Regions from separate parts of the Lysobacter sp. P5_B12 genome, predicted to be linked through region 1. Evidence: riboswitches for the same ligand, from Rfam matches in the RefSeq annotation. Region 1 holds a riboswitch; the other holds the start of a gene.
What was found. Region 1 has a riboswitch for cobalamin ahead of btuB (TonB-dependent vitamin B12 receptor). Riboswitches for the same ligand answer to the same signal wherever they lie in the genome.
Positions count from the first base shown of each region.

Region 2: linked by a shared signal. The riboswitch ahead of AC1DOM_RS00140 (ribonucleoside-diphosphate reductase subunit alpha) and the one ahead of btuB (TonB-dependent vitamin B12 receptor) in region 1 are both predicted to bind cobalamin.

Region 1 is NZ_JBFULG010000005.1:98,740-102,054, forward strand. It holds gene bioD (dethiobiotin synthase) at 1-562, opposite strand, end outside; gene AC1DOM_RS09755 (GAF domain-containing protein) at 640-1,122, shown strand; gene AC1DOM_RS09760 (TfoX/Sxy family protein) at 1,119-1,496, shown strand; cobalamin riboswitch at 1,531-1,766, shown strand; gene btuB (TonB-dependent vitamin B12 receptor) at 1,890-3,315, shown strand, end outside.
Region 2 is NZ_JBFULG010000001.1:27,219-30,533, forward strand. It holds gene AC1DOM_RS00140 (ribonucleoside-diphosphate reductase subunit alpha) at 1-1,713, opposite strand, end outside; cobalamin riboswitch at 1,898-2,108, opposite strand; gene AC1DOM_RS00145 (potassium/proton antiporter) at 2,199-3,315, shown strand, end outside.

The DNA of each region.
Region 1 (3,315 bases):
GATTGTCCTGCGCGCGTGCCATGTCGGGGTCGATCGCGGTCCCGATCCATCCCGCGAGGCGGCCGCCATCGGCGACGATGGCACGCGCGGTGAGGTAGGCATGGTTCAGGCAACCCAGCCGCAGTCCGACGACGAGTACGACGGGAACATCGAGCGCGCGCACGAGATCGGCCTGCATCAGGTCGGTGGCGAGCGGCGCCATCCAACCGCCGACGCCTTCGACGACGACGCAGTCGGCTTGCGCGCGCAAACGTTCGTGCGCATCGAGGATCGGTTGCAGCGTGACGGTGATGCCCGCATCGCGCGCGGCGAGTTCGGGCGCGAGCGGATGTTCGAGCGCGAAGGGATTGATGTCTTCGTAAGGCACCGCGAACGCGCTCGCGTGTTGCAACGCCAGTGCGTCTTCGTTGCGCCATGCACCGTCGATGCGTTCGCAGCCGCTCGCCAGCGGCTTCATTCCGACCGCGCGCACGCCCGCATCGCGCATCGCGTGCAGCAATGCGGTGCTGGCGAGCGTTTTGCCAACGCCGGTATCGGTGCCGGTGACGAATACGCCGTTCACATGCGGGCCCCTTCGTCGCGACGCAGCGTCGCGGCCACGGCGCCATGGTAACGCCGTCGCGCTGGTAGACTCCGGGGATGTTCACTGCCTCCACGCTGTCCGGCAGCAAGCCGGAGCAATACGCCCAGCTCGCCGAACAGGCGCGCGCCCTGCTCCACGGCGAGCCCGACCGCATCGCGAATGCGGCCAATCTCTCGGCGCTGGTCTACCACGCGCTGCCGCAGCTGAACTGGGCCGGTTTCTATTTCTTCGACGGCACCGAACTGGTCGTCGGCCCCTTCCAGGGCCTGCCCGCGTGCGTGCGCATCCCGCTCGACAAGGGCGTGTGCGGCGCGGCGGCGAGCACGCGCACGACCCAACTCGTCGAAGACGTGCATGCATTCCCCGGCCACATCGCCTGCGATGCGGCCTCGCGTTCGGAACTGGTGGTGCCGCTGGTCCGCAACGGTACGCTCGTCGGCGTTTTGGACCTCGATAGTCCGGTTCCCGCGCGCTTCGACGTTGAAGATCAACAGGGGATCGAAGCGATTGCCCGCCTGTTCGAGGAATCTTTGGCTTGAGCACCGCCAAGCTGCGCAACATCGGTCCGAAATCCGCTGCCTGGCTGCGCCAGGTGGGCCTGCGCTCGCGCGAGGATCTTGAAGCGGTGGGCGCGGTCGATGCGTTCATGCGCGTCAAGCGCGCCGGCTTCCGGCCGAGCCTCAACCTGCTCTACGCACTGGAAGGCGCGTTGCTCGATTGCCACTGGCAGGAAGTGCCTGAAGCGCGTCGCAGCGAACTGGTGAATGCCGCCGAGGCCGCCACGGCCCTGCTTCCGCCGCCGCGCAACCGCCCGGCCGCATCGCCCGTCACCACCACGCAGATGGCCGATACCGAAGACGCCGCGCCGGCCTTCAATCTGTTCGACGAGCCCGCCGGGCACGAAGCGGACTGACGCGCGGTCCTTCCGCGCCCGAAGCACCACGGTTACACTCCCCGCCGCTTGAGGTGACCCGCGGACGCATCGTCCAAGGGTTGAAACGGGAAGCCGGTGCCCGATCGCATTGCGCGATCGCATTCCGGCGCTGCCCCCGCAACGGTAAGCACGCAAGGCCAACGCATCCGCCACTGTGCACGCGCACGGGAAGGCGCCGCGGCCCGGATCGCCTTCTCACGAGACGACCAGCGCGCAAGCCCGGAGACCGGCCTTAATGCAGACCTGGTTGCGATGCGGAGGGCATCGCGGCGGCAGCGCCGTCGCACGCGCCTCCGCTGTGTTTCCCCCCGCCATGACGCGACTCCTTGTGAACCCAAGGCGCGCGGGCGTGCGCGCCGGAGACTCCAATCCATGTCACGCAACACCCTCGCCGCCGCCGTCGCGGTGGCTCTGCTGTCCCTGCCTGCCTTCGCGCTTGCGCAATCGCAGGAGGCCGAACAACTCGACACGGTGCTCGTCACCGGCACGCGCACCGCGGTGACCGTCGATGATTCGCTGTCCGCCGTCGAAGTCATCGATCGGGCCGAAATCGAACGCACGCAGGCGCAATCCGTGCAGGACCTGCTGCGCGGCCGCGCGGGCATCAACCTCGTCAACCAGGGCGGCGCGGGCAAACTCACGACGCTGTTCCTGCGCGGCACCGAATCGGACCAGACGCTGTTCCTGATCGACGGCGTGCGCGTGGGCTCCTCCACCTCGGGCCTCACCGCGTTGCAGGACCTGCCGGTCGAACTGATCGAGCGCATCGAAATCGTGCGCGGCCCGCGTTCGAGCCTGTATGGCTCCGACGCGATCGGCGGCGTCATCCAGATCTTCACGCGTCAACCGAAGAACGGCGGCGTGCGTCCGCGCTTCAAGCTCGGCGCCGGCAGCAACGATCTGCGCGAATTGAGCGCGGGCCTCGACATCGGATTCGACCGCGCGTGGTTCGGTGCGGACTACAGCCACCAGTCGACGGAAGGCCACAACTCCTGCACCGGTGCGACGACGCCGGAGTTCGCCGGGTGCTTCATGGATACGCCCGATCCGGACGACGACGGTTACGAAAGCAACGCGGTGTCGGTGCGCGCGGGCGTACGGCCCGTCGATGGCCTGACCATCGACATGCATGCCCTGCGCAACGAAGGCCGCAACGAAATCGACGCCGACCCGATGTTCGGGTTGGGCGATGTGTCGAACACCACGCAGCAGGTGGTCGGCGGCAAGGCGCGTTGGGAAGTCGGCCCCGCGACGCTCACGCTGACCGGCGGCAGCAACCTGGATCGTTCGCTGCAGACACGCGACGACGCGTTCACCGATTTCTTCGAAAGCCGTCGCGACAGCGCGTCGTTCCAGGCGGACTTCAAGGTGGCCGACAAGCAGTTGGCGACGGTCGGTTACGACTGGCAGCGCGACAAGGCCTTCGCGAACGATCTGTTCGGCACGCTGGTGTCGTCGCAGGACGGCGCGCTGCGCCAGAACCGCGCGGTGTTCGCGCAATACCAGGGCGCCTTCGGTGCGCACGACGTGCAGGCAAGCGTGCGTCGCGACGACAACGAACAATTCGGCGGCCACACGACGGGCAGCCTAGCGTGGGGCATGGACCTCGGTGCGGGCTTCCGCCTCACCGCCAATGCGGGCAGCGCATTCAAGGCGCCGACGTTCAACGAACTGTATTTCCCGTTCTACGGCAATCCGGATTTGTTGCCGGAGACCTCCGACACGTTCGAGATCGGCGTCGGCCAGCGCCGCGCGACCTGGCATTGGGACGTGCACGCGTACCAGACGCGCGTCGACG
Region 2 (3,315 bases), on a different contig from region 1:
CAATTCGCACGAGGTATCGAGCGCGTGGAAGTAGATCGTCTCGGCGATCTTCGTCGACAGCGCGCGTGCCGCATCGCCGTCGAACGGCAAGCGCAGCGCGAAGAACACATCCTGCAGGCCCATGCAGCCCAGGCCCACCGGGCGCCAGCGGAGGTTGCCGCGGCGCGCGGTTTCGATCGGGTAGAAATTCAGGTCGATGACGCGATCGAGCTGGCGCACGGCCAGGCGCACGGTTTCGGCGAGCTTGTCGAAGTCGAAGCCGATCTCGGGGTCGACGTGCCGCGCGAGATTGATCGAACCCAGGTTGCACACCGCGGTTTCCTCGGCGGACGTGACCTCCAGGATCTCGGTGCACAGGTTCGACAGATGGATCACGTTCTGCGGCCGCAGCGTCTGGTTGCTCGCGCGGTTGCACTTGTCCTTGAACGTCATCCAGCCATTGCCGGTCTGCGCGAGCGAACGCATCATCCGCGCGTACAACTCGCGGGCGCGGATCGTGCGCGTCGCCTTGCCCTGCGTTTCGGCCTGTTCGTAGGCACGTTCGAACGCATCGCCATACAGGTCGACGAACTCCGGCACCACGCGCGGATCGAACAGCGACCAGTCCGCATCCGCTTCCACGCGGCGCATGAACAGGTCCGGCACCCAGTTGGCGATGTTGAGATTGTGCGTACGGCGCGCTTCGTCGCCGGTGTTGTCGCGCAACTCGAGGAATTCCTCGACGTCGGCGTGCCACGGCTCGAGGTACACGCAGGCCGCGCCCTTGCGCTTGCCGCCTTGGTTCACGGCGGCGACGGACGCATCCAGCGTCTTCAGCCACGGCACGATGCCATTGGAATGCCCGTTGGTCGACTTGATCAGCGAACCGCGCGAACGCACGCGCGTGAAGCTCACGCCGATGCCGCCGCTGAATTTCGACAGCTGCGCGATGTCGCCGTAGCGCTGGTAGATCGATTCCAGCGAATCCTGCGGCGAATCGAGCAGGAAGCACGAGGACAGCTGCTCGTGGTTGGTGCCGCTGTTGAACAGGGTCGGCGACGAAGGCAGGTAATCCAGATGCGCCATCGCGCGATACAGCGCGAGCGCGCCGGGCACGTCTTCGCCGAGCGCGCAGGCGATGCGCAGGAAGAACTGCTGCGGCGTCTCGATCGCCTTGCGCGTGCGCGGATGGCGCAACAAATAACGGTCGTACAGCGTGCGCAGGCCGAAATAATCGAAGCCCTGGTCGAGCATCGGGTCGATGGCGTCGTTGAGTTTGCGCGCGTTGGCCTGTACGAATTCCAGCAGGCGGTCGTTGATCAGGCCCACTTCGTGCCCGCGCGCGATGGACTGCGAGAACGCGTGGATTTCCTGGCCCGCCACTTCCTTGGCGATCACCGCCGACAACAGGCGCGCGGCCAGGCGCCCGTACTCGGGTTCTTCGGCGGTGAGCAGCGCGGCGGTGCGGATCGAGAGTTCGTCGAGTTCGCGCGTGGTCGCGCCGTCGTAGAGGCCCGAGATCGTGCGCGTGGCCACGCGCATCGGTTCCACCGCGTGCAGGCCTTCGGCCGCGCGCGTCACCGCGCGCACGATCTTGTTGAGGTCGACGGCTTCGGACGCACCGTTGCGCTTGGTGACGCGCATGGTGGTGGCGGTGGGCGGCGGCGTAAGATCGAAGGCAGGTGCGACGGCGGCGGGCGAGACGACCGATTCGGCGAGCGTGTCGTGTGACATGGGTGGCTCCGTGATGGCGCACCGGTGCCGATCGCTCCCTCGGCGATCGACAATCGGTCTTGGAACCACACGATGGGAAGGCGGCGTCGCAGCGATCGAGACACGCGCGCGAAAAAAGCGGCGGCCGGCCCCTGCGTCACCAGCCATCTCCCCCCGGAGATTCCGCGGCCGGCACCGCGCGGCGTGCATCGCGCGGTTGTCGGCAGGTCTTCGGGCTCGTGGACACGGTGCGCATGGAGCCGCACCACCTACTCGTCGCCGCTTCCCGGGGCCACCGCCCCAGTGCGTGCGCGACTTCGTTTCCACCTACCGCTGCGGGGCAGCGCCGGAGTTGGACCGGCTTCCCTTTTCATCCGCGAACCTTCGCCCGCGGAACCGACGACCACAAGATATCGCGCTTCGAGTCGTTGTCAATCGACGATGTTGGGGTCCGGCGACAAGCGACCGCGACCGCTACACTCGACCCCAGCCGACAAGGAGTCCGCTTGGAGCACCTGCACGCCATCGACCTGCGCCTGCTTTTCGGCGCGCTTCTCATCCTGGCGGGCATCGCTTCGTCGCTGCTCGCGCGCCGGTTCGGTGCCCCCTTGCTGCTGGTGTTCCTGTTGCTCGGCCTGGTGCTCGGCGAAGACGGGCCGGGCGGCATCAAGTATTCGGACCTGGGGTTCACCTATCTCGTCGGCTCGCTCGCGCTCGCGGTGATCCTGTTCGATGGCGGCCTGCGCACGCGCGCGGCGCAAGTGCGCGGGAGCGTGGTGCCGTCGGTCGTGCTCGCGACCGCCGGCGTCGTGATCACCGCCGCGCTCACCGCGGTCGCCGCGGTGTATCTGTTGCATCTGCCGTGGTTGGAAGCGTCGTTGCTCGGCGTCGTCGTGTCTTCGACCGACGCGGCCGCCGTGTTCTTCCTGTTGCGCGCCGGCGGCCTGCATCTCGAACGCCGCGTCAACGCGACGCTCGAACTCGAATCGGGCAGCAACGATCCGATGGCGGTGTTCCTCACGCTCGCGATGACGACATGGATCGCCGGCACGGGCACGCACGATCCATGGATGCTGTCGCTGCAACTCGGGTGGGCGATCGCCGCGGGCCTCGTCGCCGGTTATCTCGGCGGGCGCTTGATGGTGTGGACACTCAATACCTTCGAACTTCCACCGGGCCTCCATCCGTGGCTCGCACTCGCCGGTGCGGTTGCGTTGTTCTCGATCACCAACCTGTTCCGCGGCAGCGGTTATCTCGCGGTGTACCTGGCGGGCATCGTCGTCGCCAACCGCCCGATGCGCGCGCGCAACGAAGTGCTGTCCGTGCAGGATGCGGCGACGTGGTTCGCGCAGTTGGTGATGTTCCTCTTGCTCGGCCTGCTGGCCACGCCGCACAAGCTCTTCGAAGTGTTGTTGCCCGCGCTCGGCGTCGCGGCATTCCTGATGTTCGTCGCGCGGCCTGCCGCGGTGGTCGCGTGCCTTGCGCCCTTCGGTTATCGCCGGCAGGAAATCGCCTTCATCGCATGGACGGGATTGCGCGGCGCGGTCGGCATCTTCCTCGCTTCGATCCCGTTGCTCGCGGGGTTGCCGAACGCGACCGTCTATTTCAACGTCGCCTTCGTCG